One region of the Paenibacillus sp. J22R232 genome, then DNA from elsewhere that is predicted to be linked to it. Evidence: riboswitches for the same ligand, from Rfam matches in the RefSeq annotation. Region 1 holds a riboswitch; the other holds the start of a gene.
The links. Region 1 has a riboswitch for ZMP and ZTP ahead of rpiB (ribose 5-phosphate isomerase B). Riboswitches for the same ligand answer to the same signal wherever they lie in the genome.
Positions count from the first base shown of each region.

Region 2: another riboswitch for ZMP and ZTP. It lies ahead of AC0YN3_RS06985 (bifunctional 5,10-methylenetetrahydrofolate dehydrogenase/5,10-methenyltetrahydrofolate cyclohydrolase); the one in region 1 lies ahead of rpiB (ribose 5-phosphate isomerase B).

Region 1 is NZ_JBWDNK010000004.1:425,968-433,248, forward strand. Features, by position in the region: gene AC0YN3_RS15770 (carboxymuconolactone decarboxylase family protein) at 1-279, opposite strand, end outside; gene AC0YN3_RS15775 (RNA polymerase sigma-70 factor) at 391-1,299, opposite strand; gene spoIIR (stage II sporulation protein R) at 1,543-2,310, shown strand; gene AC0YN3_RS15785 (L-threonylcarbamoyladenylate synthase) at 2,434-3,495, shown strand; gene AC0YN3_RS15790 (manganese efflux pump MntP) at 3,593-4,153, shown strand; gene AC0YN3_RS15795 (low molecular weight protein arginine phosphatase) at 4,196-4,774, shown strand; ZMP/ZTP riboswitch at 4,846-4,927, shown strand; gene rpiB (ribose 5-phosphate isomerase B) at 5,026-5,484, shown strand; gene AC0YN3_RS15805 (TIGR01440 family protein) at 5,500-6,105, shown strand; gene AC0YN3_RS15810 (serine hydroxymethyltransferase) at 6,182-7,281, shown strand, end outside.
Region 2 is NZ_JBWDNK010000002.1:123,678-130,958, reverse strand. Features, by position in the region: gene AC0YN3_RS07005 (spore germination protein) at 1-510, opposite strand, end outside; gene AC0YN3_RS07000 (hypothetical protein) at 829-1,107, opposite strand; gene AC0YN3_RS06995 (ABC transporter ATP-binding protein) at 1,180-2,919, opposite strand; gene AC0YN3_RS06990 (ABC transporter ATP-binding protein) at 2,923-4,650, opposite strand; ZMP/ZTP riboswitch at 4,921-4,999, shown strand; gene AC0YN3_RS06985 (bifunctional 5,10-methylenetetrahydrofolate dehydrogenase/5,10-methenyltetrahydrofolate cyclohydrolase) at 5,063-5,908, shown strand; gene AC0YN3_RS06980 (aminoglycoside phosphotransferase family protein) at 5,944-6,798, opposite strand; gene AC0YN3_RS06975 (DUF1963 domain-containing protein) at 6,863-7,281, opposite strand, start outside.

The DNA of each region.
Region 1 (7,281 bases):
CTCCGTTAAAGCAAGGACAGCCCGTTCTTCATCGGTGAAAAAGCGCGTATCGCGCCAAGCGCTGAGTGCATAGATCCGCTGCTCGGTTTCGCCTAGCTCCCTAGCTTCTTTGGTATGCATATTGATGCAATAAGCGCAGCCGTTTATTTGCGAAGCGCGGATTTTGATGAGCTCCTTCAAGGTTTTACTGATGCTGGTCGTGCCCAAATATTTCTCAAGCCCGAACATGGCTTGGTATGCGGCGGGCAGCTCTTTGGCGATAACGGTTCTTTCAGTCATGGCATTCATTCTCCTCTATCATCCGATTTGTTGGCCGCTTGGCCGTGCTGCATGTCTTCGTCATCTAAGACAAAGCCTTGCACAAGTTTGTGACAGGAAGAGAAAAAATAATCAAAATAAAAACGAATCGATCCGTATATGCTTCAGCTTATCGGGATTGAGCATCACGAAAATCCGCTCGATCTGGTTGCCCTCCGCATTGATTTGAAAGCTGATTACGCTTCGAGGCTTGCCGTCGAGGGTAATGATGATGCCTGCTTGGCCATTCACAACAGCGAATCGGTGGCCGTCGCCTAGGAAGGTTTTGGGGATGACGCCTTGCAGAAAAGCGATTACGCGGGCTCTGCTGATTATCGTGTTAATAGCAGCACGTACCTTGCCGCCGCCATCGGAAACAAGCATGGCTTCCTCGGTCAGCATGGCGACCAGCTTATTGAAATCACCGGAAGCCGCAGCTTCCATGAAGGTTTCGACGAGGGGCTGGGCTTGATCCGTGTTTCCCGGAAGACGCTGGCGTTCTTGGTGAAGCCTCTCTTTGGCGCGGCTGAATATTTTCCGGCAGTTCGCCTCTGTCTTCTGCAAGCAAGCGGCGATCTCGTCATAGTCAAAGGCCAGCGATTCCCGCAGAATGAAGACGGCCCGCTCTACTGCGGTCAGCTTCTCCAGCATGACTAGCAGCGCGTAGGATATCGATTCGTGCCGGTCGTACAGCTCAGCGGGGTCCAGCATGGCTTGGCCGATATCTGGCTCGGGCAGCCATTCTCCGACATATACCTCGCGTCTCTTGCGCGCGGATTGGCTGAGGTTGATGGATCGGTTCGTAACCATCCTTACGAGATAGGCTTTTTCATTATTTATATCCAAAGTGTTTAGCTGGCTGTAATCGGCAAAAACATCCTGTACGAGATCTTCCGCTTCGCTAAACGAGCCGAGCATGCGGTAGGCGATGGAATGGAGCAGCGGTCGGTAAGCGGTATAAGCTTTATTGAAATCCATCTCGGCATCCTTTCTTGTTCCCATGTCGGTTTCATTTACTCCACTTCTATAGTACCGCATGAATGGTTTTTTTCAATACGCATGCATGCGTAGGACGGAGGCGCGCCGCGGCTTGGTGCAGCGTGCAAGCGGCAATGGAATCTAGCTTTGAAGAAAATGCTAGCTGCTAGGTTTATATATTACAAACGGGGGACATACTGACGGATAGATACGTTCCGGAACGCAAGCAGACGCACTGACGGGTGCGACGAGAGGAGCTTGTGTTGTATGTCCAACCATTTATCTATTCATTCTTATTCCAATGTCGAGGGACCCGCAGCTTCCAAATCGGTGGCGGCTAACAAATATTCATACCGTAAATCCTATGGTTTTATCGTATTTGCTATCATTCTATTAATTATGAGCTGGGAAGCCCAGCAAATGGACGCGGCGGTTGCGGGCGGCCAAATTCCGCAGGAAGCTATCCGTCTTCGCATATTAGCCAATTCCGATCGTCCGGCTGACCAAGTCGTCAAGCGCCTTGTACGTGATGAAATCGTGAAAGCAATGAGCGGCTGGGCAACAGGTCCTCAAACCATAGAGGAAGCTCGCCAGTCTATTCTTGACCATATGCCTGAAATCGAACGCATCACAGCTAATGTTTTGCAAAGCCGAGGCTTTGCATACGGCGCTTCAGCCGAGCTGGGCATCGTGCCCTTCCCAACTAAAATGTACGGCAATGAGGTTTATCCCGCTGGCGACTACGAAGCGCTCCGAATTACGCTTGGCGAGGGCGGCGGCCAAAACTGGTGGTGCGTGCTGTTCCCGCCGCTATGCTTCATTGATGCGGCGAGCGGTGAAGCTGCCGCGTCGGCGTCAGTAGAAGGTTCGGCTCAGACATCCACGCTCAAAGCGGACAGCGCGCCAGTATCGGCTGCGGCAGCGGTTGATATGGAGGAGGATGGGGCATCCGGCGGAGAAGCGCCTAAAGCGAAATTCTTTTTGCTTGAAATGATCCAGTCGCTTATTAATTGGATTAAATCCTTGTTCGCATAAGTAGCGGCAGCGGTGCCTTGTTAGCTAAGGCACCGCTGCCGTTTCTGCTTGTTTTCGGATGCATGTGCTATAATAACGGAAGCATGATTCATTTAAATTATGAGCAAGGATTGAAGGATAAAGATGATAACGACGAATGTGTGGAGCGTGGAGCGGCTCCCTGACGAAAAGCTCGGATCCCAGCTTGCGGCAGCCGCCGCGCAAATAAGGGACGGCGGTCTTGTCGCTTTTCCGACGGAGACGGTATACGGGCTAGGAGCGGATGCAAGAAGCTCCTCTGCGGTAGGCCGCATATTCAGCGCAAAGGGGCGTCCCTCGGATAACCCGTTAATTGTGCATATCGCAAACCGGCAGCAGCTGGACGAGCTCGTGCTTCCGTACCCGAAGCTTGCTTCGGCTTTGATGGACAGCTTCTGGCCGGGACCGCTGACGATCGTGCTGCCGGCACGACCCGGTGTGCTGTCGCCGCTCGTTACCGCCGGACTGGCTTCGGTAGGCATCCGCATCCCGGACCATAGGGCCGCTCTAGCGCTGCTCGAGCTGGCTGGCTGCCCGGTTGCGGCGCCAAGCGCGAATCGCTCCGGAAGGCCAAGTCCGACGTTGGCACGGCATGTACTGGAGGACTTGGATGGGCGCATTGATGGGCTTGTGGATGATGGAGCTACAGGTGTCGGCTTGGAATCAACCGTCGTCGAGCTGGTCGGTGAACAAATGATCCGCATATTGCGCCCAGGCGGCATAACGCTGGAGGCGCTGCGGATAGCAGCGCCGCATGCAACCATCGACAGCGCAACGCTGGAGGAACCGGAGTCTGCGCCCCGCTCGCCCGGAATGAAGTATACGCATTATGCGCCGCAGGGCGAGCTGATCCTTGTCCAAGGTGAGCCGGATGCGGTGACTACGTATATCCGTCGGCAGGTGGAGCAGGCTGCCGGCAGCGGCGAGACGACCGGCGTTCTGGCATTCGAGGAGCGATTGCGCGATTACAAGGCTGACCGCGTATTATCTTTAGGCAGCCAAGCAGAGCTAGCAACGGCGGCCCATCGCCTGTATGCGGCGCTCCGCGCTTTCGACGAAGGCGGCGTGCAGCGCATATGGTCGGAGAGCAGCGGCGAACAAGGAATTGGAGCCGCCCTGATGAACCGGCTGGCAAAGGCTGCAGGTAACCGAGTCGTTCGCGTATAATCCGGATTTGGAATAGGAAATGCTCAAATTAGTATGTTTGTCCTCATGCCCGCATATGTTTGGTATAGAAAACAGGCGGACATGGGGGAGATAGACTTTGGTTGAGGCACAATTGCAAGCTGGTCAGCTGCTGACACTGCTCATTATTGCATTAGCGCTTGGGCTAGACGCTTTTTCGCTCGGACTGGGAATTGGTCTGAAGGGGATTCGGCTGCGTGATATCGTGAAGCTGGGCGTGGTTATTGCGCTGTTCCATGTTATAATGCCGCTTGCCGGCATATACACAGGACAATATGTAGGTGTTCTGCTTGGATCTGTAGCCACTACCGCGGCTGGCATATTGCTGGTGCTGCTGGGCGGGCATATGATATACAGCTCACTGCGGGGAGATGCGGTACAATCCTTCGATCACAAATCGTTGTGGGGATTGCTGGTGCTCTCGCTAAGCGTCAGCATCGATTCGTTTTCTGTCGGTATTACGCTAGGCATGTTCGCGGCCAATATGTGGACGACCGTACTGATGATCGGCGTGCTTGGCGGGCTTATGTCCGTATGCGGGCTATTGCTCGGCCGCAAGGTCAGCGGGAACCTTGGGGAATATGGCGAGGCGATAGGCGGCGGCATCTTGTTTGTTTTCGGCATTTTATTTATATTCTAATGGCAAGGCAGCTTGAATTGAGGGTGAAAAGGAGTTGGCAGTGTGAAACGTATATTGTTTGTTTGTACCGGCAATACGTGCCGCTCTCCGATGGCGGAGGCTATGCTGCGCCGAATGGCTGCTCTGAGAGGCATTACGGTGGCTGTTCGCTCAGCGGGCATATCGACGATAGACGGGTTGCCCGTGTCGGCGCATGCGGTAGAAACGCTGAGACAGCGGGATATCGACCATAAAAGCACGTCACTCGCTCTTACAGGCGAGGCAGTCGGCTGGGCCGACATTATTTTGACCATGACGTCCAACCACAAGCGGGGCTTGCTGCAATGGTATCCCGAAGCGGTTGATAAGACCTATACGCTGAAGGAGTATGCGAATCGCGATGCGCAGGTGCTTGCCGATATCGAAGAGCTGGAGCGGCTGTATTCGGAGATGCATATGAAGCAGGCGTTAGGCCAGCAGCTTACCTCGCGGGAGAGAAACCGGCTGCTTGAGCTGGAGCGCAAAATTCCAAGCTTCGACATCGTCGATCCGTTTGGCGGCTCGTTATCCATCTATAACAGCAGTGCGAACGAAATCGAAGATGCGCTCGTGAAGCTTCTGGACAAGCTTTCCAAAAGATAATTCCGCGGATGCAACCCGTATTATAGATTGATTTTTGCAGCCGTATCGGCTATTATGAAAAGACAATATACGGTTTCCGATGTAACTGGCGACGGAAGTGGGCTAACCACGGTGGAGCATCGGAATATACGGCCGGTCGCCTGGGCAAAGAGCAGCATGCTAATTAGCATGTCTTGCTCTTTTTTCGTCTTTTTCTGCAAAAATAGGTATACTAGCACTGTAATGTTTCATTCCGAAGGAGGTCTTTTACGTTGAAAATTGCTATTGGTGCCGATCATGCGGGCTATCGGTTGAAGGATGAGGTTGTCCCTTTTCTTCAGTCGCTTGGCCATGAAATTGAAGATGTCGGATGTAGCTGCGACCAATCGGTTGATTACCCGGACTATGCATTACCCGTATGTGACCTAGTTACGAGCGGCAAAGCGGAGCGCGGTATACTGATTTGCGGAACGGGAATCGGCATGTCCATTGCGGCCAACAAAGTACGCGGCATCCGCTGCGCGCTTGTCAATGACATGTTCTCGGCCAAAGCAACCCGGGAGCATAACGATACGAACGTATTGGCGCTTGGCGAACGCGTTATCGGCCCTGGCGTTGCGCTCGAGATTATTCGGATATGGCTGGATACACCGTTCTCGAACGGTGAGCGCCATGTCGGAAGAGTGAACAAAGTGATGGAAATCGAAAAACAGATTATCAGCCAGTCCTAATTGGGGGCCATTGCGATGAGCATACAAGAACATGCACGGCTTGAAGTCATTGCCAAGCAGGTAGAAACGATTGTGCGCGAGCTGGCGGCCGCAGGGAATCTTGGAATGAGTCAGCTGCTGGTTATCGGTGTAAGTACTAGTGAAGTGCTCGGCGAGCGGATTGGCACTTCAGGCACGGTCGAGACAGCTGCGCAAATATTTGCGGGCGTTGAAGCTGCAAGAGCTGAGCTTGGTTTCATTCCGGTGTACCAGTGCTGCGAGCACTTGAACCGTGCGGTCGTCATCGACCGTGCTGCTGCTGACCGATACGGCTTGGAGATTGTCGGGGCGGTACCGGTGCCGAAAGCTGGCGGATCTATGGCGGCATACGCCTACCGCAGTTTACAGGAGCCGTGCCTTGTCGAAACCGTACAAGCACATGCGGGCATCGATATTGGAGATACATTTATCGGGATGCATTTGAAGCGGGTAGCCGTTCCTGTCCGTCCGTCCATTCGGAGCATCGGGGAAGCCCATGTGACGATGGCGGTTACGCGGCCCAAGCTGATCGGGGGCTCGCGGGCTGTGTATGAGCGTGCTGATGCCTTAACGGCTGAGCAATCTGCCGGCACATGTGATTAACGGGCATGTGCCGAGCGTGAACTTATTGAATAAACCATTTTAAATAGAGCTGTCTAATTTGAGGAGGATTACCGAAATGGAAAATTTGCGCAAACAAGATCCGGAAGTATTGAAAGCACTAGGCCTTGAGCTTACTCGTCAACGTGATAACATCGAGCTTATCGCTTCTGAGAACATTGTAAGTGAAGCGGTTTTGGAAGCGATGGGAAGCGTGCTAACGAATAAATATGCGGAAGGCTACCCAAGCAAGCGTTTCTACGGCGGCTGCGAGCATGTGGATATCGTGGAAGATATTGCGCGCAACCGTGCCAAAGAATTGTTCGGTGCTGAGCATGCGAACGTTCAGCCTCACTCCGGCGCCCAAGCAAACATGGCGGTTTACCTTGCAGCCTTGCAGCCTGGCGACACGGTTCTCGGCATGAACCTCGCTCACGGCGGACATTTGACGCACGGCAGCCCGGTTAACGCATCCGGCTTGCTTTACAACTTCGTAGCATACGGCGTGCAAGAAGATTCCTTCACGATCGATTACGAAGAAGTTCGCAAGCTTGCTTTCAAACACCGTCCTCGCTTGATCGTAGCAGGCGCCAGCGCATACCCGCGCACGATTGATTTCGAAAAGCTTGGTAAAATTGCCAATGACGTAGGCGCGTTGTTCATGGTCGATATGGCACATATTGCCGGCTTGGTCGCTGCAGGTCTTCACCCGAGCCCAGTACCTCATGCGCATTTCGTTACGACGACTACGCACAAGACGCTTCGCGGACCGCGCGGCGGTATGATTCTTTGCCGTCAGCCTTGGGCAGCGGCTATCGACAAAGCTGTTTTCCCTGGTTCGCAAGGCGGTCCTTTGATGCATATCATCGCAGCCAAAGCCGTTGCGTTCGGCGAGGCGCTTAAGCCGGAATTCAAGCAATACGCAACACAAGTTGTCAAAAACGCAAAAGTGCTTTCTGAGGAGCTCGTTGCAAAAGGCTTCAACATTGTTTCTGGCGGAACAGACAACCACTTGATGCTGCTTGACACCCGCAGCCTGAACATTACGGGTAAAGTTGCTGAGCATGTACTTGATGAAGTGGGCATTACGGTTAACAAAAACGCGATCCCGTTTGATCCGACAAGCCCGTTCGTTACTTCAGGCATTCGCATCGGTACGCCGGCAGCGACGGCTCGCGG
Region 2 (7,281 bases), on a different contig from region 1:
GGAAACATTCGTGCTAAGCGATTCCGTAAAGCTGTCCTTTGGTCCCCTGATCGTAACCTGCGTCGTAGGCTCCGTAATGGTGCGCCATTCCATGCCCTGAGTGAATACGATAATCGCTTCGCTGCTTCCTTCGAGAAAGATAATCATATCTCCCGAAACGACCGCTCGGATTACCGCTTTCCAGTTTGAAGATTTAGCGGCACTGCCTACTAGCGAAGCTTGAAGCATCAGCCAATGCAATCGGTTGCGATGCTCCGTTTGCTCCGGAGCAAAGAGCCTGTTCTCATCGAACATATGGGCGATTGCATCATCGATGGCTTGGCGATTGGAGAGGTTGGCGTTGTACGCGACGGCAGCCGTTAAGCGTGGTTCCTTATCCCTATCGTATTGCCGGATCACATAATCAGGGCTTTGACCCGTAGCCTGCAGCAAACGGTCGATATTGAGCTTCAGCCTCTTATCCAGCAGGTCCGTTTCTCCTGCCGGCCGATCAACGATGTTCTTTTCCATTCCATCACCCCATGAGTGAGTATTCCCGGGAATAAATGGGAGTATGCGCGAATTTCCCTCGTTAGCCAAGCAGCATGGCAAAAGGTGAAACGGCTATCGCCGTCCATTAGCGGCGCGGCGCGTTTCATTCCGAGCATTATAGAGAATGCAAGGTGAATCGGCTATCGCCATCCAATAGCTGCGCAGCGCGATTCATTCCGAGAATTATAGAGAAAGAAAGGTGAAATGATATCCTTTCCTATATTTAAAAAAAGAGCCGACCCTGGCGACTTCTCGCCTTGGGCAGCTCTTCTGCTCTCTTGCATAACCTTTGAAATGTTATTCTACGTAACCGGCAAGTCCCTTATCCATCAGATAATCCATTTCCGCATCCAAAATGGATTCCACAACCAGCTCGTTCGACTTCACGTCCGGACGGCTAAGCACGTAATCAACCAGCTCGTCGCCGTCAATTTCGACCTCGCCGTTTTTGTCTTCCTTCGCATTGTTGATGAACGCTGCCTCATGCTTCAATACCAGCTTGATCAACTGCTCATCCGCGTTTGTCTCGCTCGCTATATGCTTCACAAGCTCTTGCTCATTTAATTGCTCACTCATCGTTTGTCATCTCCTAATCGTTGCGCTCGTCTCATTGTACCACAATCAATTCCCCAATATGAGCAGGCGAAGCTAAGCCTTTTGTAAAAATGTGTTGCCGTGAAGCTCGTAGTAAAGTCCTCGTCGGGCAAGCAGCTCCTCGTGATTGCCGCGCTCCGCGATTTGGCCGTCTTTAATAAAGAGAATCTGGTCCGCATTGCGAATCGTGCTAAGACGATGGGCAATCACGAAGCTTGTCCGTCCCTTAAGCAGCTTCTTCATGGCTTCTTGAATGTGCAGTTCAGCCAACGTATCGACACTGCTCGTCGCTTCATCCAAGATAAGGAGAGCGGGATCGCCCAGTATGGCGCGCGCAATCGTGATCAGCTGGCGCTGGCCATGGCTTACGTTGCCTCCCTCTGCCGTCAGCTCTGTCTCGTAGCCATGCGGCAGCTTGGCAATAAAGCTATCCGCGTTCGCTTGCACAGCCGCTGCTTCCACCTCTTCATCGGTCGCATCCAGCCGGCCGTAGCGGATATTCTCGCGAATGGAGCCCGTGAACAGATGAGCATCCTGGAGAACGATCCCAAGCTGGCTTCTTAAGCTATTTTTGTCCACCTCGCGAATATCCTCGTTATCAATCAAGATTTGACCGCTCTTGATCTCGAAGAACCGTCCGATGAGATTAATGATCGTTGTCTTTCCCGCTCCCGTTGGGCCTACCAGCGCAATCGTTTCTCCAGGCTTTGCCGTGAAGCTAATGTTCCGAAGCGCAGCCGTACCATCCTTGTATTCGAACCGTACATCGCGAAACTCGACCTTTCCGGCAATGGTACCCATCAGGGCAGCTTTGCCTTCCGCTTCGTATTCCGACGGCACCTCCATCATTTCGAATACGCGCTCGGCTCCAGCAATGCCCGACTGGATTAAATTATATTGGTTGGCAACTTCATTAAGCGGGCCGCTGAATTGCCTGGAATAACCGAGAAAGCTAATAATTACGCCGACGGTTGCCTGATCGTGAACGGCTAGCCAGCCTCCGACGCCTGCTATGATCAAGTAGCTGATATGGCCGAACATATTCATGAACGGTCCCATCGTGCCCGAGTAGATTTGCGCTTTGATCCCGACCTTCTTCAGCTTTGCATTTGCAGCAGCGAACTGCTCGGCCATCCGCTCCTCCTGATGGAACAGCGCTACGACCTTCTGCCCGGACACCGTCTCCTCAATAAAGCTGTTAAGGCCGCCCAGCTCCTGCTGTTGCCCTTTGAACTGCCGCTTCGTTACTTTGGCGATCTTTTTCGAGACGAGTACGATAACCGGAATGACGATAAGCGCTACCAGGGTAAGCCAGCCGTTTAACAGAAGCATCATCGTGAACGAACCGATGAGCATGATGACGCTCGAAATGATTTGGATCAAGCTTTGGTTAAGCGTATTCGTTACATTATCGATATCGTTCGTTGTGCGGCTCATCAGCTCGCCGTGGTTCCTGCTGGCGAAGAAAGGAATTGGCAGCTTCTGCACGTGGCTGAATAGATCTTTGCGCAAGCCCCATACCGTTCGCTGCGATACCTCAGCCAAGAAAAAGGCCTGCAGCCAGCCGACCAAGCTTCCACCCGCATATACCGCGAGCATGAGCAGGCATAGCTGCAGGAGACCGTCGTATTGCTTGGCTACTATATAATCATCGAGCGCGATTCCAAGCAGGTAAGGACCAGCCAGCGTAAGACCAGCCGCCACTATCGTAAGAATAATAACCGTAATCAGCTTAGCCCGTTGACGAAGCAAATAATGGCCGATTTTTTTCAGTGTTGCCCACGTATGGTTCATCTGTTAAGCTCCTTGCTGCGATAAGGCCAATTGCTGATAAAGCTTGCTTGTACGAAGCAGCTCCACATGCGTGCCTATCGCTGTAATACGGCCTTCCTCAAGCACCATAATGCGGTCGGCTTGTTGAACGGAAGCAATTCGTTGGCCAATAATGAGACAGGTGCTGCTCTCCATAACGGTCTGAAGCGATTGGCGGATCAGCGAATCGGTATGGAGATCGACTGCGCTCGTACAGTCATCTAGAATGACTATTTTAGGCTTGAGCAATAAAGTTCTAGCGATGGACAAACGCTGTTTCTGTCCGCCGGAGAGGTTGACGCCGCGCTGTCCAAGCTCCGTATCGTAGCCGTTCTCCAGCTTCATAATGAATGAATGCGCTTCGGCGGCTTTGGCAGCAGCTTCAATTTCCTGCTGGCTGGCTTCCGGCATCCCGAAGCAGATATTTTCTCGGATCGTGCCGCTGAAGAGATGCGCCTGCTGGAGCACCATGCCGATCTGCCCTTGAAGCTCCTCCGGAGCGATCTCGCCAATTGGGCGCGAATCGATACGAACGATGCCTTTAGTCGGGGCGTAGAAGGCTGGAATTAAACTGACAAGCGTCGATTTGCCCGCTCCGTTCACGCCTACGATGCCAATCGTCTCACCCGGCTCTGCCGTGAAATCAATATCGCGAAGCACGGCTTCCTCTGCCTGCCCGTCGTAGGCGAAACTGACTTGCTCGAATGAGATCCGCCCTTCGCTGATCGGCTCGGCCTTGTTCGCCAAGTCTCCACGTACGCGCTGCTGATCCTCAGCCAGCTCCAATATTTCATTGATTCGGTCAGCGGACGCCTTGGCACGGGAAATCGCCATCAGCTGGTTGCCAAGCCCCAAGGTTGAGAATAACAGCTGGGTGATATACGTTAAAAAAGCCGCTAGGCTGCCTACCGATAAGGCCCCCTGTTCGGATAAAATACCGCCGTACCATAGCGCAGCCACGATGCTAAAGTTTAAAATAATCGACATAAGCGGCGTATTGAGCGCCACGATTTTGGCCGCCTTCAAGCTCGCTTTGAGCAAATTGGAGTTCGTTGTTTGAAAGCGCTGCTCCTCGTAATCCGAGCGTACAAATGCTTTGACGACACGGATGCCGGCTAAGTTTTCCTGCATAACGGTATTCACCTGGTCAAGACGCTGCTGCATCGCGGCAAATAAAGGAACCGTAATCCGGGTCGTAATAACAAGGAAAGCAGCCAATATAGGTATCATGGCAAGCAGAATAATCGATAGGCGCGGGCTGATTGTGAATGCCATAATCAAGCTGCCGGCAATGATGAACGTATCCCGTGCGAATACGCGCAGCAGCAGTAGGACGAGGTTCTGAATTTGCGTAATATCACCGGTTAGGCGCGTTACGATCGAGCCGGAGCCGAAGCGGTCAAGCGAGCGCAGCGATAGGGACTGAATCTTTTGAAACAGCTCTTGGCGCAAATCCGCCCCGAAGTTTTGAGAAGCGATAGTCGCAAACACCGTACAGCCTACGCCGGCAAGTAAGCCGATTAATGCAGCTATAAGCATCTTAGGTGCCGTGTCCGTAATCGCTCCAAGCTGACCTGCCACGATGCCATCATTGACGATTGTCGCCATAAACCTTGGCTGCAGCAAATCCATGATTACTTCAAGCAGCATGAATAACGGCGCCAGCACGGCAGGCCATTTGTATTTTTTTAGAAATCTAGCAAGCTTTAGCACCTGTGCACCTCAATCTCTTGTTGTTTGGTAAAACCGCCAAGAAGAAACGGCTTCGCCGTCCTCTGCTAGAGGAGGGTATCCGTTTCTCGTAGAAATAGAACAATACTTAATCGCGTGTTACGTATAAAGCCTTATATTTAAATAAAGAGGGCAGCGCCTCACGCACCCTCTTGCTCGTTTCATTATAGCATCCTTGGACGATCCGGTACGCGAAAAAATAAGAGCTAGGCTCGTTTTTTCTTGGCAAAGCTGGTAGAATGAAAGGAAATAAAAGCTGTGCGTGACTGGCGGAGCATGGGGAACCATGAGGAAGCGCACAGATAAACGGCCGTACGCCTGGGCAAAGGTAAGGGGACATTCCCCTTGCCTTTTTACGTTTTCTGACCACGATTCGAAGGAGCTGGAGTAGAAGATGACAAACCCAATGATTCTAGACGGAAAGCGCGTTGCAGAGGCAATCAAAGAGCAATTAAAAGCGAGGATAAGCACGCTTGCTTCACAAGGTACCGTGCCATGCCTGGCGACGATACTTGTCGGGGACGATCCCGCTTCCGAAACCTACGTCCGAATGAAAGGCAACGCCTGCAAGCGGCTCGGCATCGAATCCAAACGCATTCATCTGGATAAGTCGACCTCGACTGAACAGCTGGTGGAAGTGATCGCTCAGCTCAATGCTGACCCGCTTGTTCACGGCATTCTGCTGCAGCATCCCGTACCGCATCAAATCGATGAGCGCGCAGCCTTCGAAGCCATTAGCATCCATAAGGATGTAGACGGCGTAACGGCGCTCGGATTTGCCCAGAATGCGTTCGGCTACGCCGATTATCCGTCCTGCACGCCGGCTGCCATTATAGCCATTCTCGATTATTATCAGATTCCGATTGCAGGCAAGCATGCTGTCGTTATCGGACGCAGCCCCATTCTCGGAAAGCCGGTATCGCTTATGCTGCTTAACCGTGACGCCACCGTGACAACCTGCCATTCCAAATCCGAAAACGTGGCGGAGATGCTGCAGCTTGCCGATATCGTGGTCGCTGCGGTCGGCAAGCCAAAGTTCATACAAGGCGAATGGATACGCGAGGGCGCCGTCGTGCTCGATGCCGGTTACAATCCCGGAAACGTTGGCGATGTCGATTATGAGGCATGCCTTGCAAGAGCTAGCGCAATTACACCGGTACCCGCCGGCGTTGGTCCCGTTACGATCGCGATGTTGCTGAAGCATACGGTTGACGCAGCGGCAAGATTAGAAAGCCATTAACTGTTAAGGTGCGGCTCTGCTTCTACAATGCGGCTCTAGCCGTGAAGCCTTCTTTTAATCTCGTTCGCGAGCAGCTGCTTCTCCGATTCAGATATCCCGTCCGCCACCAGCTTGCGTGCTGCAATTGGAGCAATCCAAGGCTCGATATGTGGATAACCGATGCCCGACAGCTTCTCGTATTCCTCCGTGAATAGGCGAATGCTATTTTCTCTCGTCGCCTCCAGCATCACGCTTGCTTCACTAGGCAGGTGCGGGGGCAATATCGCATATCGAATCATGATGATATATTCGGCTAAGTCTGCTTCAGGATTTCCGGACGAAGCATTGTTCCAGTCAATAACGACGGCATCATGTTCTCGCAGCAGTATATTATTCGGATTCGGATCGCCGTGGCATAGCTGGTGCTTTACAGGCAATTGATCCAAAAGGGCAATGACCGCTGCTTTGTCAGACTGGGACAAATATGGCGCGCTAAGGATATCGTGCTTGATGTTTTCCCGCTGGTTTGGCATATTGGATGCCGAATGGCTATGGATTTGATGAAAAAGCCGTGCTGTCACTCGTGCCTCGATGCAATCGTCGGACTCATGCAGCGGTTTCTGCGGCCCAGGGCGTTTCGCCGCCCTGTCGAGAAATCGCTCCATGATCGATTCGCCATAGATACGTTCGAACACAATACCCGGTTGCCCCTCTATATCCACCATCTCAAAGGGCTGGGGAACAGGCAGTCCGCATTCCCAGGCGATTCGGCAATGATGCAATTCTGCTTGCAAAGCTGCCGTACTCGTATTGGGCTTCGCTATTTTGACAATCTTGCTCTCGTCCTCCCATGCAAATACTTCCGAACATCCGCCTTCTCCAATCTTATCGCCGAAGCTATTGTTCATCATGCTCGCTCCTTCACCGAATTTAACTAGCGGGACATGCTAATTCTCGCAGCACCTGGGACACTCCTCACGACTGCTGATAACTTACGGCAGCAATCAGACACTGCCTACACAGAAATGCATAGTATATTCCCTCGCTGTCTGCTGCTTGTTCCATATCCACTTGTCCGATAAACATCATCGTCTCCGAGCAGCAAGGACACGCAGCATATTCCGCATCCTGAACCCAGGCGGGATGACCGCCAATCTGAGTGCTGGATGCCTCATGCATCCAATTGGCACCTTCGTAGGTTCCCATCCGTTGCTCGGATAGCCGCAGAGAACGCCATGCCCATTCTTCATCCGGTTCCGCTTCTGGCAAGTATTCGGGTACGGTATTGTATTCGCTCCACGAATGACTACCATCCAGCCCTACTTTCATGAACACGGTTCCGTAGCAGTTACAATGTAGGCAGGCAGGTATCCTTAGCGCCTCGCCAGACAGCT